DNA from 4 places in the Pseudomonas cerasi genome. Region 2 is predicted to be linked to each of the others. Evidence: predicted binding sites of a transcription regulator. Region 2 holds the regulator's gene; each other region holds the start of a gene.
What was found. Region 2 encodes sigma-54, which starts transcription at its own class of promoters, with help from an activator protein. Its sites were predicted from a motif close to ANTGGCATNNANNTTGCTNT; they were not measured.
Positions count from the first base shown of each region.

Region 1: a site for sigma-54 is predicted at 5,191-5,210, ahead of PI739_RS24135 (pilin). Genes of this name have one in related genera too.
Region 3: a site for sigma-54 is predicted at 2,433-2,452, ahead of PI739_RS04455 (circularly permuted type 2 ATP-grasp protein). Genes of this name have one in related genera too.
Region 4: a site for sigma-54 is predicted at 4,654-4,673, ahead of PI739_RS10410 (flagellar basal body rod protein FlgF). Genes of this name have one in related genera too.

Region 1 is NZ_JAQJVM010000005.1:57,424-65,352, reverse strand. It holds gene PI739_RS24165 (hypothetical protein) at 1-276, shown strand, start outside; gene yacG (DNA gyrase inhibitor YacG) at 415-624, opposite strand; gene coaE (dephospho-CoA kinase) at 621-1,244, opposite strand; gene PI739_RS24150 (prepilin peptidase) at 1,241-2,113, opposite strand; gene PI739_RS24145 (type II secretion system F family protein) at 2,115-3,332, opposite strand; gene pilB (type IV-A pilus assembly ATPase PilB) at 3,335-5,029, opposite strand; gene PI739_RS24135 (pilin) at 5,256-5,690, shown strand; partial or broken gene PI739_RS24130 (winged helix-turn-helix transcriptional regulator) at 5,941-6,147, opposite strand; gene PI739_RS24125 (glutathione binding-like protein) at 6,192-6,413, shown strand; gene PI739_RS24120 (DUF433 domain-containing protein) at 6,758-7,345, shown strand; gene PI739_RS24115 (DUF1523 family protein) at 7,393-7,929, opposite strand, start outside.
Region 2 is NZ_JAQJVM010000002.1:1,083,067-1,090,995, forward strand. It holds gene lptA (lipopolysaccharide transport periplasmic protein LptA) at 1-540, shown strand, start outside; gene lptC (LPS export ABC transporter periplasmic protein LptC) at 1-5, shown strand, start outside; gene lptB (LPS export ABC transporter ATP-binding protein) at 541-1,266, shown strand; gene PI739_RS13975 (RNA polymerase factor sigma-54) at 1,450-2,943, shown strand; gene hpf (ribosome hibernation-promoting factor, HPF/YfiA family) at 3,019-3,327, shown strand; gene ptsN (PTS IIA-like nitrogen regulatory protein PtsN) at 3,338-3,802, shown strand; gene rapZ (RNase adapter RapZ) at 3,805-4,662, shown strand; gene PI739_RS13995 (HPr family phosphocarrier protein) at 4,678-4,950, shown strand; gene PI739_RS14000 (hypothetical protein) at 4,975-5,109, opposite strand; gene PI739_RS14005 (superoxide dismutase) at 5,137-5,748, opposite strand; gene PI739_RS14010 (DUF2753 family protein) at 5,750-6,211, opposite strand; gene pmbA (metalloprotease PmbA) at 6,873-7,929, opposite strand, start outside.
Region 3 is NZ_JAQJVM010000001.1:1,006,401-1,014,329, reverse strand. It holds gene PI739_RS04465 (transglutaminase family protein) at 1-21, opposite strand, end outside; gene PI739_RS04460 (alpha-E domain-containing protein) at 18-977, opposite strand; gene PI739_RS04455 (circularly permuted type 2 ATP-grasp protein) at 990-2,399, opposite strand; gene PI739_RS04450 (ribonuclease E inhibitor RraB) at 2,861-3,202, opposite strand; gene PI739_RS04445 (hypothetical protein) at 3,451-3,687, opposite strand; gene PI739_RS04440 (LTA synthase family protein) at 3,878-5,965, opposite strand; gene speE (polyamine aminopropyltransferase) at 6,229-7,089, opposite strand; gene PI739_RS04430 (PLDc N-terminal domain-containing protein) at 7,291-7,482, opposite strand; gene PI739_RS04425 (ZIP family metal transporter) at 7,635-7,929, shown strand, end outside.
Region 4 is NZ_JAQJVM010000002.1:286,096-294,024, forward strand. It holds gene flgJ (flagellar assembly peptidoglycan hydrolase FlgJ) at 1-1,094, opposite strand, end outside; gene PI739_RS10395 (flagellar basal body P-ring protein FlgI) at 1,105-2,214, opposite strand; gene flgH (flagellar basal body L-ring protein FlgH) at 2,228-2,941, opposite strand; gene flgG (flagellar basal-body rod protein FlgG) at 3,026-3,814, opposite strand; gene PI739_RS10410 (flagellar basal body rod protein FlgF) at 3,861-4,601, opposite strand; gene PI739_RS10415 (hypothetical protein) at 4,885-5,076, shown strand; gene PI739_RS10420 (flagellar hook protein FlgE) at 5,077-6,822, opposite strand; gene flgE (flagellar hook protein FlgE) at 7,020-7,929, opposite strand, start outside.

The DNA of each region.
Region 1 (7,929 bases), on a different contig from region 2:
TGTTGGATGGCACTTTTCTCGCCAAAGGGTGTGGTGTGGGTAGGCAGTATGAGGTTTTCAAACGTCGTTTATTTGTTTTTTAGAATGCTCGGTTATTTGTTTTTCTGTCTTTTTATTCTGGCGATTGTTGGAGTGGGGGTTGCCAAGAGGCCATTTTCTGACTTTCATCAATTCTTTTCCATACTGGTTCCCTGTCTTTTGCTGGGAGGCTGGGTTTGGTCTGCACGAGATTTTCTGATTGCGGTTTCTGGGCTCAGGAAAATGAGCGTCAGGTGAATATACCCTTGAGAGGTTGACCACAGCCGCTTGGAGTCAGGCGACTGTGAGGCAGCCTTTGTGAGTAATGCGGATCGCCGCCGCGGTCACTCCGACACCCGTTGGACAGAAGCAGAGTTGCCTGCGCATTGAGGGCTATCAATGCCCCCGGTGCGGAGCCTCCAGATCACCCGAGAACAATTCATCCTCAGCATCCGGGCTCACCGGAATCGCATGCTCTTCAGAAGCCCAGGCCCCCAGGTCGATCAGTTTGCAGCGCTCTGAGCAAAACGGGCGGCTCGGACTGGCGGCGCTCCATTCCACCGGGGCATCGCAGGTTGGGCATTGGACGGTCATTGGTTGGCTCATGATTGGCCTCCATGCAAAGTAAGGTAAAAGTGGTGCAGCCGCTCGACTTCGCTGTTCAGCCAAGCGTGATCGCGGTCGTTGACCAGCACATCGTTGGCATGACGCAGGCGGTCTTCACGCTGGATCTGCACCTTGAGAATGGCTTCGACCTGCTCCTGGCTGGAGCTGTCGCGCAGCATGGTGCGTTCTATCTGCAGGTGCGCCGGAGCATCGATCACCAGCAGCCGCTGAACCATGCGGTATTGCCCGGACTCGACCAGCAGTGGCGAGACCAGAATGGCATACGGCGATTTGGCCTTGGCCAGATGGCTGACGATTTCCTGATTGATCAGCGGATGCAGCAGCGCTTCCAGCCAGCGCCGCTGCTCGGGGTTTTCGAAGATCAGCTTGCGCAGCGCGCCTCGATCCAGCTCGCCGCTGGTCTGCAACACGCCTTTACCGAAGTGCGCCGCTATCTGCTCCAGCGCCGGGCGCCCGGGCTCGACTACCCAGCGGGCGGCATGATCGGCATCCACAGTGTCGACGCCAAGGTCGCTAAAGCACTTCGCCGCTGCACTTTTACCGCTACCGATGCCGCCAGTCAGGCCAAGAATCCAGGGTTTTTCATCAGGGTGAGTCATCTGAAACCGGCAAACTGCATGTAAGAGTCGGTTATTTGACCACCCCAGAGCAAAGCGATCCACCCCGCAATGGCCAGATAAGGACCAAAGGGGATAGGCGTACCGCTTTCGACCCTGCGCACACGCATCATGATCACCCCAAGCACCGCGCCCACCAGCGACGATAACAGGATGGTCAACGGCAAAATCTGCCAGCCGCCCCACGCGCCCAACATGGCCAGCAACTTGAAGTCGCCATAACCCATGCCTTCCTTGCCGGTCACCAGCTTGAACAGCCAGAACACCGACCACAGCGCCAGATAGCCGGCCACCGCTCCCCACAGCGCATCGTTCAGCGAGGTGAACAGCCCGAAGGCGTTGACGATCAGGCCCAGCCACAGCAGTGGCAGCACCAGAGAGTCAGGTAACAGCTGGTGGTCGGCGTCGATCAGACTCATCGCCAGCAGGCCCCAGCTCAACACCAGTATCGCCGCTGCCTGCCAGCCGAAGCCGAAATGCCAGGCGACGTAGGCCGACAACACTGCGCAGGTCAGCTCGACCAGCGGGTAACGTTGGCTGATCGGCGCTTTGCACTGCGAACATTTACCGCGCAGCAGCAGATAGCTGATGACCGGCAGGTTTTCCCACGGGCGGATTTTGTGCGCGCAGTGCGGGCAATTGGAGTGCGGCAGTATCAGATTGAAGACTGGCTGATCGGGTTCGGCGGGCAGGCCGAGCATTTCGCGGGATTGGGCTTTCCATTCGCGCTCCATCATTTTGGGGAGGCGGTAGACGACTACGTTGAGGAAGCTTCCGACGATGAGGCCGAGTAGGCAGCAGGTAATGACGAAGGCCAGCGGTGAGCTGGCCAGGAAATCGAGGAGGGGCATTTCAGACAACGCTTCCGAGTTTGAAGATGGGGAGATACATGGCAATAACAAGGCCGCCGACGATCACTCCCAAAAAGGCCATGATCATAGGTTCCATCAGGCTGGTCAGGTTGTCGACCATGTTATCGACTTCATCCTCGTAATAAGTAGCTACCTTGTCGAGCATGGTGTCCAGGGCGCCGGATTCTTCGCCAATGGCTGTCATCTGGATCGCAAGGCTTGGGAATACTCCCGTAGATCGCATCGAGAAATTCAATTGCATACCTGTGGAAACGTCTTGCTTGACCTTATTGACTGCATTTTTGAACACTACATTGCCTGTGGCTCCAGCAACCGAGTCCAACGCCTCCACAAGCGGTACACCAGCGGCAAAAGTCGTAGCAAGTGTGCGCGCATAGCGAGCTACCGAAGATTTGAAAATAAGAGGCCCAATGAGTGGTGCCTTTAGCAAAAGACGATCAAGTCCGTCGCGAAATTTTTGAGATTTTTTGTAAGCCCGTTTAAATAAAAAAAATCCTGAAAACAATAGGCCAACGATTAACAGCCACCACTCCTGAACAATTTTTGAAAGACCAATAACCATTAGAGTGAACGCAGGTAAGTCCGCACCAAAACCAGCAAACACGGATTGAAACTGCGGTACCACTTTGATCAACAAAATACCTGATACAATAATCGCTACGATCAACACGGCGATTGGGTACGTCATTGCTTTTTTTATTTTAGCCTTGAGCTTTTCCGTCTTTTCCTTATAGCTTGCCACTCGGTCCAGCAGACTCTCAAGTGCCCCTGCTTGCTCACCGGCATCTACCAAGTTGCAAAACAAGTCATCGAAATATTCCGGTTTCTGTCGCAATGCCGTCGCAAAGCTGTTGCCGGCCGACACCTCCTGCTTGAGTGAACCCACGAGCGTACGCATGTTCGGGTTTTCAGCACCCTCGCTGATGATGTCAAACGACTGCAGCAATGGAACGCCGGCTTTCATCATTGTGGCCATCTGCCGAGAAAAAAAAGCTATATCCAGAGGCTTTATTTTCTTGCCCTTACCGAAGATCGAAGCGGACTTCTTGCGCACTTTGGTCGGATTGATGCCTTGCTTGCGCAGTTGTGCTTTTACAAGTGCCAGGTTATGGCCGCTCAGTTCTCCACTGGTTTTAGTGCCTTTCTTGTCCACACCTTCCCACGTGTAAACGATGACTTTGACTGCCTTGCTGGCCATGTTTAATCCTTGGTCACGCGATTGACTTCTTCAAGGCTGGTGATGCCCTGCATAGCTTTCGAAAGGCCCGAGGTTCGCAAGTCGTGGAAGCCGTCCTTACGCATCTGCCTGGAAATCTCTAATGAGTTGCCTTCTTCCATGATTATGCGCTCCAGTTCCGCTGTTTTCTTGACGACTTCGTAAATACCGACCCTGCCTCTATAGCCACTATTGCAATGCTCACAGCCCACTGGGCCATAAATCTTGAAAGTGCCAATCTTCTCTTCAGGAAAACCTTCTCGAATCAGTGTCTCGCGAGGAATATCGAGTTCTTTCTTGCAGTGGCTGCACAACTTGCGCGCAAGGCGCTGCGCAATAATCAGGTTGATTGCTGTAGCAATGTTGAATGCTGCGACACCCATATGATGCAGGCGAGTCAGGGTTTCTGCCGCACTGTTGGTGTGCAGGGTTGACAGCACCATGTGGCCGGTCTGTGACGCCTTGATGGCGATTTCGGCAGTTTCCAAGTCGCGAATCTCGCCGACCATAATTACGTCGGGATCTTGACGCAGGAACGCGCGCAATGCCTGAGAAAAGTCCAGCCCCTGACGCGGATTGACGTTGACTTGGTTGATACCTTCCAGGTTAATCTCCACCGGGTCTTCGGCTGTAGAAATGTTGATGTCTACGGTATTGAGAATATTCAGGCCTGTATACAGCGAAACAGTCTTGCCGGACCCAGTGGGACCAGTTACGAGAATCATGCCCTGCGGCTGTTTCAGCGCTTCCAGATACAGTGCCTTTTGTTCTGGCTCGTAGCCCAGAGCATCAATACCCATCTGCGCACTGGTCGGGTCTAGGATCCGCATCACAATCTTTTCGCCCCACAGTGTGGGCAAGGTATTCATACGAAAATCGATAGCCTTTGTTTTGGACACCCGCAACTTGACCCTTCCGTCCTGCGGTTTGCGTCGTTCCGAAATATCGAGGCTGGCCATGACCTTCAGGCGCGCAGCAATACGGTTTGCCAGATGGATCGGCGGTCTGGCGACCTCGTGCAGGATGCCATCGGTACGCAAGCGTACACGGAAGATCTTTTCGTAGGGCTCGAAGTGCAAGTCGGATGATCCTAATCGGATGGCATCCATAAGCATTTTGTTGACAAATCGCACTACTGGAGCATCGTCAGCATCATTCTGTGTAGCTAGAGAGGTTTCCTTGCCATCGGCCGGTTCGATATCCAAGCCCAGATCGACATCTTCCAGATTACCTAGACCGGTATCACTGTCAAAAAAGCGATCTATTGCAGTGGTCAGCTTGTCATCTTCTACCAGAATCGCTTCGGTATTCAGGCCGGTGCTGAACTGAATATCGGTGACTGCCTGATGATTGGTCGGGTCCGATATGCCAATGAACAGCTTGTTCCCACGTCGCCACAGCGGCAAGGCATGATGCTGTCGAACCAGCTTTTCACTCACTAGGCCTTTAGGCTGGCTTTCTTTGTCCAGACTGGCGAGGTCCATGAATGGCACGCCAAACTGGTCGGAAGCCATCTCTGCCAGTGTCAGACTTTTGACCAGTTTGTTCTGAACCAGATAGCTCACCAACGAAATCTTGTCGCGGCGCGCCTGTTGATACGCTTGTTGCGCAACAGATTCAGTAAGTAGCTCGGCGAGGACCAATTGTTTGGCCAAGCCAGTGAGGACAGCATCAGTCATAAAACCACCAGACACAGACAATGGGTGGGTTATAGCGCAGTCGGGCGGTGCTGCCAAATGGCAGAGAGACATGTGACGAAAATTGTCAGTTTCTGCTGATTTCTGAGCCTTTCAGAGTCGTGTATTTCGCATATTCTTGCAGCAGTCAGAGCTGCTGTATTGTTGGCACGACCTATGCTTTCTCGATCGCAAGGCACCACATAATTGACGCCTCGGAGAAGTAGCAATGAAAGCACAAAAAGGTTTTACGTTAATTGAACTCATGATAGTAGTTGCGATCATCGGTATTCTGGCTGCCGTCGCAATCCCTTCATATAACACTTACACATTAAAGGCTAAGGTTTCTGAGGCCTCCGCAATTTCTGCGCCGGCGCAGCAAGCACTTGCGCTGGCTTTCAATGACGGTAGTCTATCGACTGCAACAACAAATGCATCTTTAGGTTTGCCGGCTGCTGCTAGCATAAATAGTAAGTATGTTGCTTCTGTTACTGCTGTTGGTACGTCAGCAACGCAGGGGACTGTTACAGTTTTGATGCAAGCTACCGGTAGCGCTGACGTAGACGCAAAAACCGTGGTGTATTCAATGATATGTGTTACAAGTGCTCAATGCACATGGACTGTTGGTGGTACGGTTACAACCGCCTACCTTCCTAAAACTTAATGGTTAAATCCCCTTTTGTCAGGGGTATGGAATAGCCTAGCCGTAGGCTGGGCTATTCTTTGTGTGCCACACGCTATGAATTTTTAAATGCCATGCCATGCTATAAGCATCCGCGATAACTTAACAGGTCTTACTTGGTGGTAAAGGTTCTGAAGTGGTGTTGGTTGTTGTAATTGGCTCTTCGCGGTATCTTAGTTTCACTATTGGCGTTTTCAGCTAGTATGATGGTCTTCTTGATGCTGATGTCAGACTAAGGCCAGTCACTGTTCAACTGTGGTTTACCACCTGCCAATTCAACCATTTCATCCCTCCGCTTCAACCTAAGCTTATACCCAATCGCCTCAATCGCAGGAAGCAACTCCAGCCCCAACTCCGAAAGGCTGTACTCCGCAGAAGGTGGCGAAGTCGCCAGCACCGTCCTAATCACCACACCTTTCTCTTCCATCTCCTTAAGCTGATGCCACCGACGCTCAGCGTCCGGTCATCGCCAGACAAACCTACTTGAATGGCCTGCTGGCGGATGGCCGTGATTACCTGCTGGGTAACGATTTCAGCGTTGCTGACACCTACCTGTTCGCGGTAACACGCTGGTCTGTCAATTTTGGCATTTCGCTGGAAGCGCAACCTGCTTTGCAAGCGTTCATGGCCCGAGTCGAAGCACGTCCATCCGTCAAGGCTGTACTGAAAGCGGAAGGTTTTCCCGAACTGTTCAACAAGGCCTGAGCCTGCTAGAGACTCAGATCAGACTCACCTGTTGAAACAATAACGCCCCCGGCGAATGTGCTTCGTTGGGAGCGCTTTGATTCGATTGCTTGGTGCTATGCGATTGCATCGTAGGACATTTCAGCTTTTGTATTAGGTCACTTCCTGATCCACTTCGGTTATCAAAACGTCCGTTGATTGATATCCGAATCAAGCCCAGAATTACTCACCTGATTACCCCACACATGAGGAGAGAGGCTATGAACACTACTACATCACCCAGCCGCCTCCTCGGATTAGGTCTCTATACCCCAGCAGAAGCGTCCTCATACACTGGCATTCCGGCAAAGGACATTCGCAGATGGATATTTGGCTATAGCGCGGCAGGCGTCGATCACCCCGGCCTCTGGACGCCAGAGGTCGCATTTCTGGACGACAAGCTGCTCGGCTTCCACGACCTGCTGGAAATTCGTTTTGTTCATGCATTTCGCCAGCACGACGTCAGCTTGCAAGCGATCCGCAGCGCCTCGTTACAAGCCAGAGAAATGTTTGGTCAGCGCTACCCGTTTACGTGCAGACGTTTTCAAACTGACGGGCGAGACATTTTCGCGACCGTCCTGGATGAAACGGGTGATGAGGCTCTGCTGGATCTGGTGAGGCGGCAATACGCGTTCAAGCAGGTCATTACGCCCTCTCTGTACGAGGGCATTGATTACGCAGGTGAAGAGTCGGCAAAGCGCTGGTATCCGGTAAAGCGAAGCAAGGCAGTTGTTTTGGACCCGGCAAGGAATTTTGGCAAACCGGTGTTGGCAACAACGGGAATCGACACAGCAACGATCTATCATTCTTATCTGGCTGAAGGCCAGAACGCGAAGCGTGTGGCTTTACTATATGAGATTGCGCCTGTCGCAGTGAAAGCAGCCGTTAACTATGAGCTTAGCCACGCAGCTTAAGATACGTGGCCAGGCAGTAACTGACTGCTCAGGTTAGGGATTAGCCTCTAACGCACCACCCCATCAACCCGCGCCCGCCCCTTAAACCTCCTCCTCACCCCAACCACAACCATCACCACCAACAACCCCACCACCACAAAAAAGATCGTATTAAAAATCGGAAACGGCTGATCACGACTCGTCACCGCCTCAACCTCTGTCACGTTGGGAAACATCGACAGGATCGTTATCCGCCAGCCGTAGTAACGGATCAAAGCCAGTTGCTGGGAATCACGCGAGTAGCCCTGGGCTTTGGCCTGGATGTCGGCGGAGTCGAATTTGAAGTACCACGGGAAGCTCCAGCCGGTGTCTTCGTTGCGGTAGACCACGACTTTCTTGGTGTCCGGGTCTTCGGTGTTGATGAAGTACACGTCGCGGGTCGGGCCGTCTGCCGGGTTTTCGGCGTTGATGACGCCGTCGGCGTCCATTCTTTTGACTTCCACGCCGGTGATCATCACGACATCATGGCGCGGCAGGACGTAGTAGAGGCTTAATGCGCCGATCCCCAGTGCAACGAATACCACAAGCCAAATCGACCTTCTCAG
Region 2 (7,929 bases):
GTTAAAACTCTTCCTTTATTGCTCGGCCTGGGCGCAGCACTGGGAAGCGCGAGCGCCTGGTCCCTGCCAACCGACCGAGATCAGCCTATCCACATCCAGTCTGACGATGCTCAGCTCGATGACAAGAAAGGCGTGGCGACTTACAAGGGCAATGTCATCATCACTCAGGGCTCGATGAAAATCACGGGCAACACCGTGACGATCACGCGTAATGCCCAGGGCGAAGTCGACGTATTCACCTCGGTCGGCAATCTGGCCTACTACGAGCAGAAGCCTGCCGTGGACAAGCCGATCGTGCAGGCCTATGCCGTCACCATTCAGTATTACGCCGGCCAGGACCGTATCGTCCTGATCGACAAGGCCAAGGTCATCAATGATGGCAACACCTCGGAAGGCGAGAAAATCGTCTACGACACGGTCAGACAGGTCGTCAGCGCCGGTCGGGCCAATGGCGGCGCCAAGGTGACCACACCACGTCCGCGTATCGACATGGTCATCCAGCCGAAAAAGAAAACCGATCAACCTCAGAAGGCCCAGTAAATGGCGACGCTCAAAGCCCAGCATCTGGCTAAAAGCTACAAAAGCCGGCAGGTCGTGCGCGATGTGAGCATCTCCATCGACAGCGGCCAGATCGTCGGCCTGCTGGGCCCGAACGGCGCCGGCAAGACCACCTGCTTCTACATGATCGTGGGTCTGGTCCAGGCTGATCAGGGTCGTGTGCTGATTGACGATCTGGATGTCAGCCATCAACCCATGCACGGTCGCGCCCGCGCGGGTATCGGCTACCTGCCACAGGAAGCCTCGATCTTCCGCAAGCTCTCGGTGTCCGACAACATCATGGCGATTCTCGAGACCCGCAAGGAGCTCGACGCCGGTGCACGTCGCAAGGAACTGGAAAGCCTTCTGCAGGAGTTCCACATCACCCATATCCGCGACAACCTGGGCATGAGCCTGTCGGGTGGTGAACGTCGCCGTGTGGAAATCGCCCGAGCCCTGGCCACCGCGCCGAAATTCATCCTGCTGGATGAACCATTCGCAGGTGTCGACCCTATTTCGGTAGGCGACATCAAGCAGATCATTCACCATCTCAAGGCCAAGGGTATCGGTGTGCTGATCACCGACCACAACGTCCGGGAAACACTGGATATCTGCGAAACGGCCTACATCGTTAACGATGGACAGCTGATTGCGGAAGGCGACTCCGAGACCATTCTGGCGAACCAGCTGGTGAAAGAGGTCTACCTCGGCCACGAGTTCCGCCTTTAATCGTCTGCCCCTTTGCGCTTCGCAGCCGATTGATGCCTACGCAGTGTATTGACAACATTTTATTTGTCATATCACTCTAGGCAAATGCACAGGTTTCAGGCATATAATTTGCTTAATTTGGCGCCACGGCGCCTGTAGTAGATGGCGCATGCGCGCCGGCGAATAAGGTGTTTAGCCCCTGCCATGAAACCATCGCTAGTCTTGAGAATGGGCCAGCAGCTGACGATGACACCGCAGCTGCAACAGGCAATCCGCTTACTTCAGCTTTCAACTCTGGATCTTCAGCAGGAGATCCAGGAAGCGCTGGAGTCAAATCCTATGCTGGAGCGGCAGGAAGAAGGCGACGACTTCGACAACTCCGACCCGCTTGCCGACAACATCGAACAAAAGCCCAACCCCGACGTTCAGGAACCGACCTATCAGGAATCCGCGCCTACCGTGGACAATCTTGAAGACGGTGAATGGAACGAGCGCATTCCCAACGAGCTGCCCGTCGATACCGCATGGGAAGACATCTACCAGACCAGCGCCAGCAGCCTGCCAAGCAACGATGACGACGAGTGGGACTTCACCACACGCACCTCCGCCGGTGAAAGCCTGCAAAGCCACCTGCTGTGGCAGTTGAATGTTGCGCCGATGTCCGACAAGGACCGTCTGGTGGCGGTCACGCTGATCGACTGCATCAACAATCAGGGCTACCTCGACGAGACGCTCGATGAGATTCTCGAGTCGTTCGACCCTGAGCTGGACATCGAGCTCGACGAGATCGAAGCCGTACTGCATCGCATCCAGCAGTTCGAACCTGCCGGCATCGGTGCTCGCAATCTGAGCGAATGCCTGCTGCTGCAACTGCGCCAGCTGCCAGCGAAAACGCCGTGGCTGACAGAAGCACAGCGCCTGGTCAGCGACTACATCGATCTGCTCGGAAGCCGCGACTACGGCCAGCTGATGCGGCGCATGAAGCTCAAGGAAGACGAGCTGCGCCAGGTCATCGAGCTGGTGCAAAGCCTCAACCCGCGTCCAGGCTCGCAGATCGAATCCACCGAAGCCGAATACGTCATTCCGGACGTGATCGTGCGCAAGGACAACGAACGCTGGCTGGTCGAACTCAATCAGGAGTCGGTGCCACGCCTGCGGGTCAATCCGCAATACGCGGGCTTCGTGCGGCGCGCTGACACCAGCGCAGACAACACCTTCATGCGCAATCAGTTGCAGGAAGCGCGCTGGTTCATTAAAAGCCTGCAAAGCCGCAACGAAACACTGATGAAGGTCGCCACGCAGATCGTCGAACACCAGCGCGGTTTCCTCGAGTACGGCGACGAGGCCATGAAGCCGCTCGTCCTGCACGACATTGCCGAGGCAGTTGGCATGCACGAATCGACTATCTCGCGGGTGACCACGCAGAAATTCATGCACACCCCACGTGGCATTTACGAGCTGAAATACTTCTTCTCAAGCCATGTGAGCACCTCCGAGGGCGGAGAATGCTCGTCCACGGCAATTCGCGCAATCATCAAAAAACTGGTTGCGGCGGAAAATCAGAAAAAGCCGTTGAGTGATAGTAAGATCGCTGGTTTACTGGAGGCACAAGGCATTCAAGTAGCCCGTCGCACAGTCGCCAAGTACCGTGAGTCTCTCGGGATCGCCCCTTCCAGTGAGCGTAAGCGACTGATGTGATGCAGGCCGAGCCACAGCGTCCCAGTGGCAGGCGCCATGCCTGCCTCTTTATGCACTGGCAAAGGAGAAAGCTGTATGCAAGTCAACATCAGTGGACACCAACTGGAAGTGACCAAACCCCTTCGTGAATACGTTGAGCTCAAGCTCAAGAAGCTCGAAGGGCATTTTGACAAGATTACCAACGTGCAGGTCACGATGACGGTCGAAAAGCTCAAGCAAAAGATCGAAGCCACGTTGCACATCCATGGTGGAGAGGTCGTTGCCAATGCTGAACATGATGACATGTACGCTGCCATCGACCTGCTCACTGACAAGCTAGACCGACAATTGCTCAAGCATAAGGAAAAGCAGCAAAGCATCCTCAAAGGTGCGGCCGCTCGCTAACGCCCATTTAATGATCCGAATCGAAAATATCCTGACCCCCGGCCGCTCCCTCGTGAACGTGCCGGGTGGCAGCAAAAAGCGTGTACTCGAAGAAATTGCCAACCTGATCGGCCGTGAAGTGCCGGGCATGGTCTCGGATACAGTATTCGCAAGCCTCGTTGCCCGGGAAAAACTGGGCTCGACCGGTTTTGGCAACGGTATTGCCATTCCCCACTGCCGCCTTGCTGACTGCAGCGAGCCTGTCAGTGCAGTCATTCACCTCGCTACACCCGTGGATTTCGACGCCATCGATGGCGCGCCGGTTGACCTGCTGTTCGTCCTGCTGGTCCCGCAAGCCGCTACCGATGAGCACCTGGAGCTGCTGCGCCAGATCGCCAGCATGCTCGACGACAAAGATGTGCGTAAGCGCCTGCGCAGTGCCGAAAGCGCTCAGGCGCTTTATCAAGTGGTGCTGGACGTGCAGAACGGAAACTGACCATGCGCATGATCATCGTCAGCGGTCGCTCCGGCTCAGGCAAGAGTACGGCGCTCGATGTGCTGGAAGACAACGGTTTTTACTGTGTCGATAACCTGCCGGCAGGTCTGTTGCCGGAGCTGGCGGAACGCGCGCTGATCAACACCGAACTCGCCGAACCGCTGCTGGCGGTTTCGATAGATGCGCGCAACCTGCCCAGCCATCTGACCCGTTTTCCGCAGATGCTGAATGAAGTCCGCGCGCGCAATATTCAGTGCGACGTGCTCTACCTGGATGCAGACGAAGCCACACTGCTCAAGCGCTTCTCGGAAACCCGGCGCCGCCACCCCCTGAGCACGGCCGATCGTTCGCTGGCCGAAGCGATACGCGACGAGACCGCACTGCTTGGCCCGATCATCGATCTGGCCGACCTGAAGATCAACACCACCCACCTGAACCTCTATCAGTTGCGCGACGCGCTCAAGCTTCGCCTGCTGAACAAGCCGGAGCCAGGCACGGCGTTTCTGATCGAGTCATTTGGTTTCAAGCGTGGCATGCCCATCGATGCAGACCTGGTATTCGATGTGCGCTGCCTGCCCAATCCCTACTGGAAACCAGAACTGCGCGACCATTCAGGGCTTGAACAGCCTGTTATCGACTACCTGTCGGTGCAGCCTGATGTCGAAGAAATGTTTCAGGACATCTTTGCCTACCTGAACAAATGGCTACCCCGGTTTGCAGCCAGTAACCGTTCCTACGTTACCATTGCCATCGGCTGCACCGGCGGACACCACCGTTCGGTCTACCTGACCGAGCGGCTTGGTCAGGTTTTGCAACAATCACTCAAGAACGTTCAGGTCCGCCACCGCGACCTCAGCTGAAGGATTTTCACTGCGATGCCCGCTCGTCAAATCACCATCATCAACAAACTGGGCCTGCATGCCCGCGCTGCCGCCAAATTCGTCGGCGTCGCAGGCAAGTTCCCCTGCAAGATCAGGGTCGGCCGCACTCCGGAGAGCATGGTTGACGGCAAAAGCATCATGGCCGTGATGATGCTGGCTGCCGGCAAGGGCACCGAGATCCACCTGCACACTGAAGGCGAATTCGAACAGGAAGCGCTCGATGGCCTGGTCGAGCTGATCAACAACCGGTTTGATGAGGGCGAATAAGCCCTCGGACAAACGCGGTATACGTCACCACCAGCCTTGCAAGTGCATCCAGCTCAGCCCATGGGCAACCAGTAGCGCCATACCCGCCAACAACAGCACGCTACCCACTACCAGCCGAAATAACCGCGCAGTACTGAGCGTAAGGAATCCGAAGCGCATGGGCTGCCTTGGGTCCGGTTGCCAGGCTCAGGCCAGGGCGGCCTGATAACGGCGGGACACCTCATCCCAGTTGATCACGTTGTAGAACGCGTTGATGTATTCGGGACGACGGTTCTGATAGCGCAGGTAGTAAGCGTGCTCCCACACGTCCAGCCCTAGAATCGGCGTGTTGCCGTTCATCAGCGGGCTGTCCTGATTACCGCTGCTTTCCACCACCAGCTTCTTGTCAGGCGTGACGCTCAGCCATGCCCAGCCACTGCCGAATCGGGTCAACGCGGCCTTGGTGAACGCCTCCTTGAAGCTTTCGTAGCCGCCCAGTTGTTCGTCAATCGCCAACGCGACAGCGCCTGTGGGCAAGCCTCCCCCGCCCGGCACCATGACTTCCCAGAACAACGAATGATTGGCATGGCCGCCACCCTGATTGATCACCGCTGGACGCAGGTTTTCAGGCAATTGCTGGACACTGGCGACGAGTTTCTCGACAGACCAGTCCGCAAACTCCGTGCCTTCCACCGCTGCATTGAGATTGTTGATGTACGTCTGGTGATGCTTGGTGTAGTGGATTTCCATGGTTTGCGCATCGATATGCGGTTCAAGGGCATCGTATGCGTAAGGCAGTGCGGGCAAGGTGTATGGCATGTCAGTGTGCTCCGTAGAAAAGTCCGGAAGGGGCTCCCGAATGGCGTTGCAGCGCTGAGCGCGTATGCTCACCGCTGCTGTTCAGCAACCGATGGGTGCGCGGGTATTCGCCATGTTCGCTGATGAAACTCAGCAGCTCGGCGTAGGTTTTGCTGCTATGACGCAAGGCCGCCTCGCGCAGGGCGGGCGGGAGGCGCTGATCCTGTAGGGTCCGCAACAGGTGCTGGTGGATGGCACACAGGTACTCGGCGCTCTCCTCCGGCTGGCCCAGACTCAGGTGCAGATCCGCCAGGTTATGGTGAGAAATCACACAGGCCGCGACCGCTTCGTCGGCATCCGCCCAGCGTTCGAACAGGACTTGCGCCAACGCCAGCGCCTGAAGGTACAACTCGCGGGCCTCGACCCACTCGCCGAGATTGAAACAGCGATTGGCCTGCTCGATGGTGCGTTTCCAATGCTGCATGACATACCTCCAGGAACGTTGGCTAGGCAGCGACCATGGGCCAGGGCGTGGCGGTCAACCGCGTCAGGAACGCCTCTTGACGAGGTAATGCTCGATCAGCAGAGGCTCGTCGGTTTAAAGCGCACAACGAATCCGCAGACTCAAGCCACGCTGGTTTCCAGCGAAGACAACTCGTTCAAAGCAGACCCCGTGATCGCAGTTCATTTTATAAATGATATTCATTATTAAATGAGATAGAGAATCAACACAAGCCCGATCGTTTCACCGCCTTGCGCCGGTGAGCGTGAACATGCTTTGAGGGAAACGTAAAACGCGGGTTCGGAGGGAGGTTATTGGCGGTCAAAGCCGCAAGCGGATGGGTGACGCAGAGCGTCACGAAATGCATTCCCACGCTGGAGCGTAGGGAACGATAACCTCAACTATCGTGCGGCGCTCCGCGTCGCATGCCGTTCCGGACGCTCTGCGTCCTCTTGACGACGCAGAGCGTCGTGAACTGCATTCCCACGCTGGAGCGTAGGGAACGATCACCACGCTCTGCGTCCTTTTGACGACGCAGAGCGTCGTGAACTGCATTCCCACGCTGGAGCGTAGGGAACGATGATCACAACTATCGTGCCCACGCTCTGCATTTATGGGCACGATAGCCGGAATCGGGGGCCTGTCAGCTACCCGCTACGGTCATTCGCTCGATCAGTACCGAGCCGGTGCGGATGTTGCTGCGCAGCTCAAGATCGCTGCCAACGGCGACGATCTGCTTGAACATGTCGCGCATGTTGCCGGCGATGGTCACTTCCTGAACCGGGAACTGAATCTCGCCATTCTCGACCCAGAAGCCTGCCGCGCCACGCGAATAGTCGCCGGAGACCATGTTCAAACCGCTGCCCATCAGCTCGGTGACCAGCAAGCCGCGCCCCATGCGCCGAATCAGCGCAGCCTGGTCGTCCGAACCATGGGTGACGAACAGGTTATGTACACCGCCCGCGTTGGCGGTGCTCGGCATGCCCAGCTTGCGGCCGGAATACGTGCTCAGCACATAGGAAACCAGATCCCCACCTGCCACGAATGGCTTGGCGAAGGTCGCCAGACCGTCGCTGTCGAACGCCGAACTGCCCATCGCATGCTTCAGGTGCGGGCGCTCATCGATGGTCATCCACTCAGGGAACAGGCGCTGACCCAGCGCGCCTTCGAGGAACGACGATTTGCGGTACAGCGTGCCACCGGAAATGGCGCCGAGAAAGCTGCCGAAGAGGCCGCCCGCCAGTTCCGCAGCAAACAGCACTGGCACTTCACAGGTCGGCACCGGACGCGCACCCAGACGGCTTGCCGCACGCAACGCGGCCTTGCGGCCAATGCTCTGCGCATCGGCCAGCAGCTCGCCCTGGCGGTTGACGTCATACCAGTAATCGCGCTGCATCTGGCCTTCACCCTCGGCAATCATCACACAGCTGAGGCTGTGACGCGTTGAGGCATAGCCACCGATGAAGCCATTGCTGTTGCCATACACGCGGCAGCCCTGATGGGTATTGAGCGTAGTGCCATCGGCGTTCTTGATGCGGCTGTCGGCATCGAAGGCCGCCGCTTCGCAGATCAGCGCTTTCTCGATGGCCTGCTCGGGCGTGATGTCCCAGGTGTGATAAAGGTCAAAATCCATGACCTCTTTGGCCATCAGCGCAGCGTCGGCCAGCCCGGAGCTTTCATCTTCGGAGGTGTGCTCGGCA
Region 3 (7,929 bases), on a different contig from region 2:
ATGGCTTATCGAAAGTCTCATGCAGCCTCCAGGTACGAAGTGTGAATGGCATCACCCAGTTGGGCCAGCAGCGGAATGAATTCGTTCAACCACTCGTGCAGGCCTTCAGCCAGGATCTCGTCGATGCTGGTGTAGCGCAATCTGGCATCCATCTCGGCCGCCATGCGCTGTGCGGGACGCCCGTTGACGCCCGGCAGGCTGGCCAGAATGACGTCCATCTCTTCCAGGCACGCGCGTAGCGAGCGTGGAATGTCAGCACGCAGCAACAACAGTTCAGCAACCTGACGCGCGCCTGGCGCATCCCGATAGACTTCAGTGTAAGCCTCGAACGAGGACAGTGCGCGCAGCAAGGCGCTCCACTGGTAATAACCGGCCGCCGAGTTGTCTGCCGCAGCATTGGCCTGTGGCCCACGCAATTCAAGCATTTCATAGCGGGCATCGAGCATGCGCATGGTGTTGTCGGCGCGCTCGATGAACGTGCCCAGACGGATGAAACGGAACGCATCGTTACGCATGATGGTGCCGTAGGTCGCGCCACGGAACAGGTGCGAACGCTCCTTGACCCATTCACAGAAACGGCTCATGCCGTAGCGGGTCAGGCCCTGCTGGGCGATGCCGCGAATCTCCAGCCAGGTGGAGTTGATGTTCTCCCACATGTCTGCGGTGATGCGCCCGCGCACCGCGTGCGCACTGGCCCTCGCTGCGCCCAGGCAGCTGTAGATGCTGGCGGGGTTGGTGGCGTCCAGGGCAAAGAAATGCAGCATGCGCTCGGCATGCAGCTCGCCATGACGCTCGATATAGGTTTCCAGCGTTCCGGTGATCAGCAACGGCATGGCTATTTCATCCAGCCCGTCGCCCCGCCCGTCCTGCGGCATCAGCGACAGCGAATAGCTCACGTCCAGCATGCGGGCGAGGTTCTCCGCTCGCTCCAGGTAACGCGACATCCAGAAAAGATCAGAGGCAGTTCTACTTAACATTGGCAGGCATCCTTAATCCTCGACCACCCAGGTGTCTTTGGTTCCGCCACCCTGTGACGAATTGACCACCAGTGAGCCTTCACGCAAGGCCACTCGGGTAAGCCCGCCAGGCACAACGCGGGTTTCACGACCGGACAGAACAAACGGGCGCAAATCGATATGTCGCGGGGCGATGCCGTTCTCGACAAAGGTCGGACAGGTCGACAGGCACAAGGTGGGTTGGGCGATGTACGCATGCGGCTTGGCCTTGAGGCGTGCCCGGAAGGCTTCGATCTCGGCGGCGGTCGCTGCGGGGCCGACCAGCATGCCGTAGCCACCGGAGCCCTGGGTTTCCTTGACGACCAGATCGCCGAGGTTGGCCAGCACATGGGACAGCTCTTCCGGCTTGCGGCACTGCCAGGTCGGCACGTTTTTGAGAATCGGCTCTTCATCCAGATAGAAGCGAATCATGTCGGTGACGTAGGGGTAAACCGACTTGTCATCCGCGACGCCGGTACCGATGGCATTGGCCAGCACCACATTGCCGGATCGATAGGCAGACAGCAGCCCAGGAACGCCCAGCATCGAATCAGGGTTGAAGGCCAGCGGATCGAGGAATGCGTCATCGAGACGACGATAGATCACATCAACGGCTTTCGGGCCGTCGGTGGTGCGCATGAACACGCGGTCATCACGGACAAACAGGTCGGCACCTTCCACCAGTTCAACGCCCATCTCGCGAGCCAGAAACGCATGCTCGAAAAAGGCGCTGTTGAAGCGGCCAGGCGTCAGCACCACGACACTCGGGTTGTCCAGATGGCTGGAACTCTTGAGCGTGTCGAGCAACAGGTTCGGGTAATGATCGATCGGCGCAATGCGCTGTGCGGAAAACAGCTCCGGAAACAGGCGCATCATCATCTTGCGGTCTTCGAGCATGTAGCTCACGCCGCTCGGAGTGCGCAGGTTGTCTTCCAGCACGTAATACGTGCCATCACCGTCGCGCACCAGATCGACGCCGGAAATATGCGAGTACAGATCGCGGTGCAGATTCAGGCCCTGCATTGCCAACTGGTACTGCTCGTTGGCCAGCACCTGTTCGGCGGGAATGATCCCGGCCTTGATAATGCGCTGGTCGTGATACAGATCCGCGAGAAACATGTTCAGCGCCTTGACGCGCTGAATGCAGCCACGCTCGACAACCCGCCATTCGCTGGCCGGGATGCTGCGCGGGATGGTATCGAAAGGGATAAGCCGCTCGGTGCCCTGCTCATCACCATAGAGTGTGAACGTGATCCCGGCACGGTGAAACAGCAGATCAGCTTCGCGCCTGCGTTGAGCCAAAAGCTCGGGAGGCGTATCACCCAGCCAGCGGGCGAACTCCCGATAGTGCGGACGGACTACGCCGCCCGCATCGTACATCTCGTCATAAAAGGTGCGGATCATGCCGTACTCCTTGTCACCATGGACACCAAGACCATCGCAAAGCCCGTGCCACCGGCATAAACGCTTTAATTTCAAAAGGTTAGGTAAACACTCGACGTTCTACGCACCATTCCTGTGCACTAAACGCCCAAGCCAATTCTTTTGCGCCTCATTCGGAAGCGTCATTCAACCGTGAAATCTATGATCAGCATAGTCAGAGTTGATTTCCGCCAACAGCATTAGTTCGCCACACTCCACAGCAACCGAGCAAACAGGGCACCAAACGCCGTTTTTTGCCGCAACCGATATTTTGTCCAGCAGATGAAGAACGCCTGCGGATTTTAAACAGACTTCCCTTTGCGCCACTCGTTTGAGTGGCTTTTTTTTGACCACTGTTTATGAACGCGGGCCGAAAACAGAACCGGCCGATCCGGAACGTGTCCCGAATCAGCCGGTGGTGTATGCCTGACAATCCGCAGCCATCAAGCGTGCAGTCTTCTGATCTCCTGAGTAACGCCCCATCCCTCGACTTCGCCGTCCATAGGTGAAATGACCGTCTGGAAGTCCTGCTCGAAGTCACCAATGCCGTGATAAGTCGCGTACATGACTTTGCTCAATTGCAGGTGCCAATGGCCGTCATCACGTACGTTTACCTGGGTGTTGAGGGATTCGCCGCGAAATTGCTCTGCGGCCTGCCGTGCCCGTTCCTCATCCGGGAAGATGGCGTAGAACTCGATGGGATAGATTCGCGCGAAGTCAAAACCGCCTTCTTTCATGCGGCGCAGTACGTTACTGCTGATGTCCTCTTGATAGGCTGTGCTCATGAAACGTCCTCCTATGCAACGATAGATAGAGTTTCAACTCTTCCAGAGCGACCGCCGAGTCCTCGGGGGCCGCCTCACGACAGATAATCCGGCGTGGGGAATCAAGCATGTAGCTGACCGGACCAGGCTTGGCGCCGGTCGGGTATCGAGATGTCAGAGGCCGTCTGAACAGCCTCATCTGCAGAGTAGCCCCATCGTGGGCCGGATGCCAAGTGGTTGCCACGAAAAGGTTTTTGAATCAGCGCAGATCAGGCAACTTCTGTAATGGAAATAATCTGCACACTGTTATGGTCCTTGAGCGTCTTCACGGTAGGCTCCTCAGTACGCCCGTCAAGATCATTGAGATCCAGCTCGTCGGTCATTGGGTAAAGGTCCTTGCGCAGGAAACGCGCAGCCTCTTCCTCACTGGGACGCTCATCAAAACCAGCCTCGCGGCGCTGCTGCACACCATCCTTGTCCAGATACAAAATGGCCCACTGTTTCATCAATGCCTCCCATACGAAGCCAGGCACTCTGGCTTATGTGATCTGGACCTTTTGGCCCGCGCATTCGTTCAACCGATTACGCCGCAGGGCCACCCATGACGGGTAAAAAAAAGACCCTCGCAGTCAATGCCGAGGGCCCTTGTCGCCAGACTGATTCGACTCGCCGGTCAGCCGGACGAGTCGGTTGTCATTAGTTGCGGTTTTTGCTGGCTTCTACACCGGCCGTGTTGTCCAGCAGGCTCTTGGTGGCCGTCTGCAGGAAGCTTTCCAGCTTGCGCTTGAGCTCCTGCGTGTCCGGCGCATCAGGCACTTCTTCGGCATGCGGCTTGGCACCGAGCGTGTAGGTCAACAGCTTGGCAGGCATCTCGGTCGGTTCGATCAGGATGCGATTGCCGCTGATGATAGCGACCACCTGCTCACTGCCCGACGGCTTGATCACACCGAAGCCCTTGTCACCCTCAGGCAGGTTCAGCAGATCGCGGCCCCAGCACTGGTTGCGGTTCAGGCCACCCAGACGCCCCATGATGGTCGGTACTACGTCGACCTGCGTACCCACAATGCTGCTGCGCTGGCCGAACTTCTCCTGCACACCAGGGCCGATCAGCAGCAGAGGCACGTTGAAACGGCCCAGGTCCATTTCAGTCAGTTGCTTATCGTTACCAAAACCATGGTCGCCCAGCACCACGAACAACGTGTTCTTGTAGTAAGGCTCTTTTTTGGCCTTCTCGAAGAACTGGCCGAGCGCCCAGTCGGCATAACGCATGGCGGTCAAATGCTCGTCCAGCGAGCCATGCCCGGTGACGCGCTCGACCGGCAGAGGATCCGGCAGCGCATACGGCGTGTGGTTGGACAGGGTCTGCAACAAGGCATAGAACGGCTTGCCGTCCTGACGGGCCTTGAGCTCCTGCGCACCACGGTCGAACATGTCCTGGTCGGAAACACCCCAGGTCGGATCGGAGAACACCGGATTGACGAAGTCCTCGCGGCCGACGAAGTTGGTCATGCCCTGGTTGCTGAAGAAACCCGACTGGTTGTCCCAGGCAAAGTTGCCGTTATAGACGTAGACGTCGTCGTAGTTGCGGCCCGTACTCAGCAATTGCGGAAGACCCGACAGCTTGTGGCTGCCTTCCGGCGTTTGCATCAGGTACTCGAAGCCCGGCAGGTTCGGGAAGCACGCCATGGTGGCGAACATGCCCTGGTGGGTGTGGGTACCGTTGGAGAAGAAGTGATCGAACAACAGGCCTTCCTTGGACAACTTGTCGAAGTACGGCGTGATGTTGGCATCGTTGCCCAGGGCGCCTACCGAGTGACCGGCAAAGCTTTCCATCAGGATCACCACCACGTTGCGGATCGGCAAGGTGTTCTCTGCCGGTGGCGTGAAGTCGCGACGCACAGCGGCAATATCCGGCTCGACCAGCTTGTCATTCGGTGTCAGCAGCATGTCGCGCACGGTCTGCTGGGCCTCGTTCTGTGGCAGCGTGGCTTTCCAGATGTTGTCGCGATCTTCGGACATACGGCTCTTGGCCGCCGTGATCAGCGTCAGAGTGCCATTGAGCCCCAACTGGTTGGCGAAATTGGACTCGGTGGTGTAGGCGTCGCCCCAGCGCAAAGGCGGGCCCTGGCGCAAGGTGCCACGGATGCAGACCACCATGACCAGCAACACCAGCACGAACACACCGGCGCGCACATACCAAGGCGCAATGGAACGAGTGGCCTCCGGACTGGTTTTTGCAGCAACACGTGGACGGGTTGCACGGTCAATACCCTTGAACACCAGACTCAGCAGCCAGGTCACCACGGCCCATGCCAGCAGGTAACGGACCACCGGGAAACCGTACCAGAGCATGCTCAGGACAGTCTTCGGGTCTTCCTTGACGTACTGAAACACCAGGCCGTTCAGGCGCTGGTGAAACTCACGGTAGAAGTCCATTTCCATCAAGCCGAAGAACAGCGTGATGCTGCCGACCACGGTCAGCCAGAAACGGAAGAACCCGCGTGCCGCCATGGCGCGTGCGCTGAACAGCGACAGCACCAGCGGAATCAACAGGTACATGGTCAGGCGCAGGTCGAAGCGCGTGCCGTTGAACAGTGCTTCAAGGAACGTCGAGGCAGGCGTGTCGCCAATCATCTCGCGGTTGTAGACCAGCAGACCGATACGCAACAGCGTATACATCACCATCAGGGCGAAGCCACTGAGCAGGATGTAAGCCAGATGCGATTTGACAGTGGGATTTTGCAGGCGGGCTTGCCGATGAATCTGGGCGTCCGTTTTGGCCATGGTTGTCAGGATCCGGTGGATTCAGGGGTAGGTTCAGGGTGCAGCGCCGCCTTGCTCTTGAGGCAGACGGCGCGCGACAGGGCGCAGATATTACTTGATTGCGGGTCGCCAGGGGCCAGGTCAGCCCATGAAGACGCGTGCCTGTTCAGCTTCGCGCGCAATTCTGTGACAGAACGTGTGAAATTTCTGTCGCGAATTAAGCGCTTATAAAGCCTTGCAGGCGACGCTCGAGAGAATCCGGCTCGAGAAGCCGGACCGACTCATCAGTCGTTGCTGGCCTTGCCCACGGCCTGCAGAACGTACTGCGGCAAGGCGAACGCACCGATGTGGACTTCCGGATTGTAATAACGCGTAACAATACCGCTGCCCGAGAAACGCTGACGCAGGGTTTCCAGCGGCAATTTGCGATAGCTCTTGTCGGTCGAGCCCCAGGCGAAGGTCATCGCTCCGCCGATGTAGGTCGGGATGGCAGCGTGATAGAAATGCCAGTCGGCAAACAGACCGTTCATACGCCCGGCCGTGGTCTGCACACCGCTCAACTGCATGAAGGGCGTGCCGTTCTGGGTGACCAGAATGCCGCCTTCGTTGAGGCAGCGATGGCAGGCCTGATAAAAGTTTTCCGAGAACAGGACTTCACCCGGGCCGATCGGATCGGTGGAGTCGGAGATGATCACGTCGAACTTTTCTTCGGTGGTCGCGACGAAGCGCATGCCGTCGTCGATGACCAGGTTCAGACGCGAATCGTCAAAGGCGCCGCTGGAATGATTGGGCAGATATTCCTTGCACATCTCGACCACGGTCGCATCGATCTCGACCATGGTGATGTGTTCGACGCTCATGTGCTTGGCGACTTCACGTAGCATACCGCCGTCGCCGCCGCCGATGATCAACACACGCTTGGCTGCACCGTGCGCCAGAATCGGCACATGGGTGAGCATTTCGTGGTAGATGAACTCGTCAGCTTCGGTGGTCTGAATGACGCCGTCCAGCGCCATGACACGGCCCATGCGCGGGTTCTGGAAGATCACCAGGTGCTGGTGATCGGTACGTACTTCGTGAAGCATTTTTTCCATACGAAAGCGCTGGCCGTAGCCTTCGTATAACGTTTCCTGATAATCGCTCATGGGTAAGCTCCCGCTGGGTACTGATGACAGGACGGCCGACCGCCCACAACAAAGGCGCGCATTCTACGTCGAGGAACATGACAGGTCGAACCTCTATGCAGCCTGGCGTGCCATTGCCGCTGCGAATGCCTGGCGCATGAAACGAAAAACGCCTGATTACCCAAGGTAATCAAGCGTTGTTTTGCCCAGCGTGTGGACGCATCACATGCGTACGTTGCCACGCGGTCCGAGGATTGCCCAGATGATCAGGCCTACCACAGGAAGCAGTACGATCAGCAATACCCAGAGGATTTTCTTGCCGGTCTCGGCACCGCTTTTCAAGACGTTGATGATGGCCCAGATATCGAGCGCCAGAATGATCAAGCCGACCAGGCCGTTGAAGCTAGAACCCATGGTGTTGCCCCTAAATTGAATGCTTACCCTCCTAGGATAGTAGCGCCGTTCGGGGGTTCCGTTGAACCAACCTTATATTCTCGGGCTCCCAGACGGGGTCGACTTTGTATTTCAGTCACCATCGCTCCCCCTTTATCAAAGGTAGCCTGTCAATGCCTACGCCCGCACAACCCCGAACGCCCTGGGCGGCCTGGTTAAACCAGTTCCAGGGCAGCCCACTGGTGAGCCTGGGCTTTGCCCTCGCCCTGCTGATCGTCGTCGGCCTCGTTGGCATCAGTCTTTATAACGCCTTCCATGGCACCAGTGAGGTCAACTTCAATCACGCCCTGCTGGGCGGCATCGCGGGTTTTCTGGCCACGGCGCTAGGCGCCGTGATGGCGGTTGCCCTGCGCAATGTTTCGCAACGCGCTCAGGACATCATGCTCGGCTTTGCCGCCGGAATGATGC
Region 4 (7,929 bases), 800 kb from region 2:
GAATTGACCACTTCTTTATAGCGGCTGTTGTTCTGCAACAGACTGACCAGGTCGTGGAAGCTGTCGGCGTAGGAATCATAGGAACGGAAATCCGCCGTTTCCTTGACCATCTTGCCGTCGCGGAACTCGCTGGTGATCGCACGCGCTTCGGCACCCTTCCAGCTGCCCGCCGCCTTGATGCCGAACAGGTTGTGACTGCTGCTACCGTCCTGCTGACGCATGATCGATTTGCCCCAACCGGTTTCCAGTGCCGCCTGCGCCACCAGCATGACCGGGTCGACGCCGATACGCGCTGCGGCTTCCTTGGCCAGTGGCAACATGGTTTCGACGAACTGATCGGCGTTGCTGAACGCGCGCTTGGCCGGTGCCAGCGGTGGCTGGGCCATGGAGCGCACATACTCCGGCGCGGGTGCCAGGTTCGGATCGAGTGTCCAGTCGCCGTTGTTGCCTGAAGTACCGGCTGTCGCACGAGCCGGCACCGGGCTGTTGCTGACGGCTGTGGTGGCAGAAGGCACGATGCCGGCCAGCAGACGATCGGTAAGTTTGGCGGGCAGCGACAGACGACGCGCGTTGAGCAGCGCCATGTCGTTGCGCCCTTCTCCGGACGCCGAGGCCGCAGCCGCCGCCTGATCGGCAGCCGCCGAGCGCGTGGCCCACAACGGACGCTGATAGACGCTGGTCGCCAGACCGGTCTTGGCCGGCGCAGCGTCAGTAGCGGCCGTTGCAGCGTCGGTCGTATTGACCGGCGCAGCGTGGTTTATCCCCTTGTCTTTCGACAATTGGCGCATCAGCACGTCCTGCAAACCGATACCGTTGCCACGGGTAGACAGCGTGACCGCCAACTGCTGGTCATACATATCCTGATACTGCCGCGTGGCCGGGGTGTTCATCGGATTGTCCTTGGCCAGCACTTCGTTGGCCGAGCGCATGGCCTTGAGCATCTGGCTGACGAACAGCGACTCGAACTCGCGGGCCACCTTCTTCTGGTTTTCCACACTGTCCTTGTCGCCATGCTTCAGCGACGCCAGACGGTTGACGTCGGTGTAGGCACCCGAATCGACCGCCGACGAAATTCCGCTCTTGGGCATATCCATGCTCGAATCCTCAGATCACGATCAGGTCGGCTTGCAACGCGCCGGCCTGCTTAAGGGCTTCGAGGATGGCCATCAGGTCACCGGGCGCAGCGCCCACCTGATTGACCGCGCGAACGATCTCATCCAGCGTGGTGCCTGGACCGAACTTGAACATCGGGTGCAGTTCCTGCTGGGCGTTAACCCGCGAGCGAGGCACTACCGCAGTCTGGCCGCCGGACAATGCGCCCGGCTGGCTGACGATCGGGTCTTCGGTGATGGTCACGGTCAGGCTGCCGTGGGTGACGGCAGCAGGTGAAACCTTGACGTTCTGGCCGATGACGATGGTGCCGGTCCGCGAATTGATGATGACCTTGGCAGCGGTCTGGCCCGGATCGATTTCCAGGTTCTCCAGAATCGACAGGTAATCCACACGCTGGCTTGGGTCGAGCGGCGCAGTCACGCGCACCGAACCACCGTCCAGCGCCTGAGCGACGCCAGGGCCAAGCATGTCGTTGATCTTGTCCACGACGCGCTTGGCAGTGGTGAAGTCGGAGCGATTCAGGTTCAGCGTCAGGGTGTTGCCCTGGTTGAAGCCGCTCGGTACAGCGCGTTCTACCGACGCACCACCGGGGATTCGACCCGACGACGGAACGTTGACGGTAATCTTCGAGCCGTCACGGCCTTCCGCGTCGAAACCGCCGACCACCAGGTTGCCCTGAGCGATGGCGTAAACGTTGCCGTCGACACCTTTCATCGGTGTCATCAACAGCGCACCACCGCGCAGGCTTTTGGAGTTACCGATCGAGGAAACAGTGATATCGACCGTCTGGCCCGGTTTGGCGAACGCTGGCAAATCTGCGTACACCGCAACCGCCGCGACGTTTTTCAGCTGCACGGTGCCCGAACCCGACGGCACCTTGATGCCGAACTGCGACAGCATGTTGTTGAAGGTCTGCAGGGTGAACGGGGTCTGGGTGGTCTGGTCACCTGTACCGTTGAGACCCACGACCAGACCGTAACCGATCAACTGGTTGGCCCGTACGCCGGAGATGCTTGCGATGTCCTTCAGACGCTCGGCATGCACGCCGAACGCTGTGGACAACAACAAGGTCGCCGCTATCAGTTGCTTGAGCTTGATCATGTCTATCCCGCTATCAGAAAGGGAACAACGGGCTGAGGAAGAACCGGTCGAACCAGCCTGGCTGGCTGGTATCGGCAAAGGCTCCGGTCCCCGAATAGGTAATACGTGCATCGGCGATACGGGTGGACGACACGGTATTATCGGTAGCGATGTCGTCAGCCCGGACCAGGCCGGCAATCCGCACCAGTTCGTCACCGGTATTGAGGGTCATCCACTTCTCGCCACGCACCGCCAGAATGCCGTTGGGCAGCACATCCGCAACCGTCACGGTGACCGACCCGGTCAGACTGTTGCTCTGTGCGGCCTTGCCATCACCCTTGGTAGTCCGCGCGCCGGTGTAACCAGCGTTCAGGCTCAGGTCGTTACCGCCAATCGGGTTGTTGGTGGTCAGACCCGAACCGAACAGCGAGGTCAGACCAATGCTGTTGGTGCTGTCCTTGGTCATCGCCGAAGTGGCCGCCTTGCTCGCCGCCATACGCTCGGAAAGCGTGATGGTGATGATGTCGCCAATACGGAAGGCCTTGCGGTCGCCGTACAGGTTCTGCTCGAAACCGGCCTGATAGATGGCGCCATTGTTGGCAGCCGCCGACATGGGCGTACGCGGCAACACCGGAGCGTAATAAGGGTCATTGGGCTTGGCCGTCGGCGCGACACAGCCGGACAGCAGGGTGATCCCGCACAATGAAGCGATCAACACTGAAAAACGCGGAACACTAAGGCGGTTCATGACACTTGAAACCTCGCGGTGTAACAGGCGCTTATCAGGCGCCCCATCGGATTGAGCGGTTCTACGAGCAGCGACATCAAGGACTTACAGGTTCTGAGTCAGGTTTTGCAGCATCTGGTCAGCGGTCGAGATCACTTTGGAGTTCATCTCGTAGGCGCGCTGGGTAGTGATCATGTTGACCAGTTCCTCAACGGTGCTGACGTTGGAGTTTTCAAGGGTGTTCTGCAGGGTCGGGCCCAGGCCGTTAAGGCCAGGGGTGCCGATCTGCGGCGCGCCGCTCGAACCGGTTTCCAGGTACAGGTTGCCACCGATGGCCTGCAGGCCGGCGGGGTTGATGAAGTCGGCGGTCTGGATATTGCCGATGATCTGCGGCGTAGCGGTTGCGCCTGCCAGCGTGACGGAAACAGTACCGTCCTGACCGACCGTAAAAGTCTGGGCGTTCTGCGGAACGACGATCGCAGGCTCGAGGGCATAACCGTTGGCCGTGACGATCTGGCCGTTGGCGTCGAGGTGGAAAGTACCGTCACGGCTGTAGGCAATGGTGCCGTCCGGCTGGGTCACCTGAAAGAAACCACGACCGTTGACCGCCAGGTCCAGCGGGTTGTTGGTGGTCTGCAGGCTACCGGCAGTGAAGTTCTTCTGCGTACCGACAATACGCACACCGGTACCCAGTTGCAGGCCGGAAGGCAGTTCGCTGTCCTGAGTGGACTGGGCACCCGGCTGGCGTTTGATCTGATACAGCAGGTCCTGGAACTCGGCCCGGTCACTCTTGAAACCGGTGGTCGAGACGTTCGCCAGGTTGTTGGAGATGGTGGTCAGGTTGGTGTCCTGAGCGGCAAGACCGGTTTTGGCGACGTATAGTGCAGGAAGCATGTGTGTTCTCCTCGAGCGCCGGTTTGTCGGCGCAAGCTGTCATTGATTAGCCAAGTTGCAAGACGCGAGCCATAGACTGATCGTCTTCTTCGGCGGTCTTCATCATCTTGACGTGCAATTCGAATTGACGGGACAAGGCCAGTACCGAGGTCATTTCCTCGACCGCATTGACGTTGCTCGCCTGCAGAAAGCCGGACTCGACCTGAACGGTGGCATCTGCATCGGCAGGCCGGCCGGTCTTGGTGTGGATCAGGCCATCAGGGCCCTTCTCCATGGTCTTCAGGTCAGGCTTGACCAGCTTGATGCGGTCGACCTGCGCCATCACCTGAGGACTCTCGCCCAGCGAACGAATACTGATCGTGCCGTCGGCGCCGATCTCGATCTGCTGCTGAGGCGGCACGGCAATCGGACCGCCGTTGCCCATAACCGGCAAACCACTGCCGTCGCGCAACACGCCCAGGGCATCGATGTTCATGCCGGAACTGCGGGTGTAGGCTTCACCGCCGTCGGGGGTCTGCACTGCGATCCAGCCATCACCCTTGACGGCGATGTCCAGCTCACGACCGGTCTGCACCATCGCACCGGCGGAAAAGTCGGTCCCGGGACGCTCGCTCATGGCGTAGGCTCGCGATGGCATGACCTCGCCAAACACCGGCATCGAGCGGGCCTGTTCCAGGTCACGCATGAAACCGTTGGTCGAGACGTTTGCCAGGTTGTTGGCATGAGCCTTTTGCGCGATCGCGTTTTCGGATGCACCGCTCATTGCGACGTAAAGCAACTTGTCCACAGTCTTCCTCCTCCGACAGACGCTTGCCGCCTGTAGCTGTTCTGAAAGGGTTAAAGCAATTTTTGAACCAACTTGTCAGGCTCGATACAAATGCCTGATTAGCCAGTAAAAACTGGCGATCGCCGATGGCTTGAGGAAAGAGCGCCAACCAATAGCGGCGGCGGACTGCCGCCTGCCGCTTGCCAGACAGGAAACACCGCCAAAAAAACTTCAGCGAACTGCGCCGAGAACCGGATCGACAGTGATAATCTTGCCGACACCGCAACCGTGACCGGGAACCGTCATGCCTTTTCGTGCGTGCATCATCGGTATCGCGAGCGCGAGCCTGATGACCTTTGCCCTGCTCTCTCAGGCCGCTCCCGCCCACTATTACAAATGGCAGGGCGACAGCCGGATCGTCTGCGCCCAGGCCAGCCCGGGCCCAGGCTGGAAACGCTTGAAAGGCCACTTCATCAAAGCCGACTGCTCGATCTGATCAGGTCGACTGGATCAGCGTCTGCATCAGCGTCACTTCGGTGGATATCGCCTTGGAGTTGGCTTGATAGGCCGTCTGGGCCTGGATCAGCGCAATCAGCTCATCGGCCAGCACGACGTTCGAACCTTCCAGCGCGCCACTGACGATGCTGCCCAGCGTACCGACGCCCGGCACATCATATTCAGCCACTCCGGAATCGGCAGTGGCGGTCCAGCGTGTATCGCTACGCGGCTGCAAGCCATGCGGATTGGCGAAACTGGCGAGCATCACCTGACCGATATCTTTAGTCATGCCATTGGTAAACCCCGCACGCAGAATGCCGTCCCGGCCAACGTCGAGGCTTTTCAATTCCCCTGCCGAATGGCCATCCACGTATGCGGCGGAGCGCGAACTGGCAGCGTTGTGCTGAAGCAGATGGGTGAAGTCGATGGTGATGCCGTCAGCGCTGCCAGCCGCCCCATTGGATATCCAGCGCTCGCGACCGGTGCCAGGATCAACCGCCCTCACAGGCGACCAGCCCGTGAGCTTCAGCTGATCGCCATTGCTGCTCAGGCCCGGACTGCCGGTCAACGACGCGACGGCGCCATGGGAATCGAAGACGATGTTTGCCGTCAGCGGCGTGGTGGACCCGGAGTTCTGCGGGTTTCGATCGTCGATCAGTACGTGCAGGCGCCAGCTGTTGGTGCCGTCCTTCACGAAATATTGTTTCAGCTCATGGATGTTGCCCTGACTGTCAAAGATCTGGTTACCGAACATCCTGCTATAGGTGTTCAGATCTGCGGGGTTGAAGTGCGGAACCGGCCGATGCATGACCGTATCGCCCGGGTCGAGCAGACTGGCCCCGGCGTCGCTCAACGGCAACGAAACAGCCCCGCCGTTCAGGGAGCCATTTGCCGCCCAGGCGCCATTGATCTGCGCGGCAGGCACCCAACCCTGCAAGGCAAACTCGGTGTCCGAAAGCTTGCGCAGATGCTGATCATTGCCGCTGTACGACAGGGAACCGTCAGGCTTCAGCTCAAGGCTTACCTGCAACGGCGCTACGCTGTCGGGATCCACCGGGTTGCGCCCGTCCACCAGTACATACATCGACCACTGATCAGCCTCGGTCTTGACGAAATACTGCTTCAGTTCATGGTCGGATGCGGGCACCGGAGTGATCCCCACATCCTGGATGGTCCGGGTGGCAACCCGTGTATAGGTCGCGGGGTTGTCCGGGTCAAAGGTCGGCAAGCGGGCGAGTGACGGCAGCGAGGCATCCAGATTGATGGTTTCGGCCACCCGGGTCGTGGCCCGAGCACCGACGTTGGACGTATCGATCTGCAAGTCCGTGCGGATACCACTGGCAATCTCGCCCTTGTCGTTTGCGGCATAACCCTGCAAACGCCCACCATCGCTGTCGACGACAAAGTTGGCAGCATCCTTCAGAAAGGCGCCGGCCCGGGTATAGGCCAGTGAACCCTGATCACTGACCACAAAAAAACCGTTACCCTGAATACGCATATCCAACGCATTGCCGGAACTGATCACGGTTTCACCCTGATTGAAATTCTGCTGCACCGAAGCAAGTCGTACGCCATCCCCGACAGCGTGCTGCCCGGCCCCCAACTGTGCGGACGCATATAGAGCAGAAAACTGCGCACGAGACGACTTGAACCCCAGGGTGCCGACGTTGGCAATATTATTACCCGCTACTTCCAGTCGTTTATTGGCAGCCTGAATACCGCTGATCGCTGTATTGAATGACATGAGAACTCCCTTGCCATAAAGGCAATTCATAGAGGAGTTTTATTCTCACACCATCGTGCGTAGGAAGTTTCCAAGTAGACTGAGGGAGTAATCCGTAACTTTCAGCACTAAAAAAGACATGACAAAATACTTTGCAGACAACCATAAAAAAGCCCCTTTTTACAGGGGCTCTTTCAGCACGTATCAAACAACGCGTATTACGTCATCTGAATAGTGGTCTGCATGATGGTGCTTTGGGTGGAAATGGTCTTGGCGTTAGCCTGATAGTTGCTCTGCGCCTTGATCAGGTTAACCAGTTCCATGGTCAGGTCGACGTTGGACTCTTCCAGCGCCTGACCGGTGATGTAACCCAGCGTACCCGACTGTGGTGCGCCGCTCACCGGTACACCGGAAGCGAACGTTTCACGCCAGTTGGTGCCGCCGGCCTGCGCCAGACCCTGCACGTTGGCGAAGCTGGTCAGCGAAGTCTGACCGATCACCTGCGACTTGCCGTTGGTATAAGTGGCGAACAGGTTGCCGCTCGAGTCAACGTTCATGCCGCTAAGCTGGCCAGTGGCGTAGCCATTCTGATCCTGTTTGAGCAGACCGGATACCGAAGCGGTCTGGGTAGTGCTCGACATGTCCAGCTTGATCGAAGCAGCGCCCGTCGCACCGTTGGCTGCCCAGGTAGCTGTCGTGCCAGTACCGACCTGCACGCCAGGCACCCAGTTGGTCACGGCGAATGTACCGTCAGCGTTGAACTTGATGTTGGCGCTGTCGGTAGGAACAGAGCCGCCGGCAGTGGTCACCAGATTGCCCGAGGAGTCGAATGTCAGGTTATTCTTGTCCGGCGTGGTGGACGTCGGATCGGAAATGCTGCGCCCGTCCATCAGGGAATACATCGACCAGGTATTGGTGCCGGTCTTGACGAAATACTGATCCAGGGTATGCGCATTACCCTGAGTGTCATAAGTCGGGGTGCTGTACTTGACGTTGTAGCTATTGGTGTCGGTGGCATCGAACGTCGAAACGGTCGGCAGCGCGGTTGTCGAGTTCAGGTTGGCGGAGTTGGTGATTGTGGTCGTCGCCTTGGGCTCCAGGTTGGACGCGTTCACACGCAGATCGCTG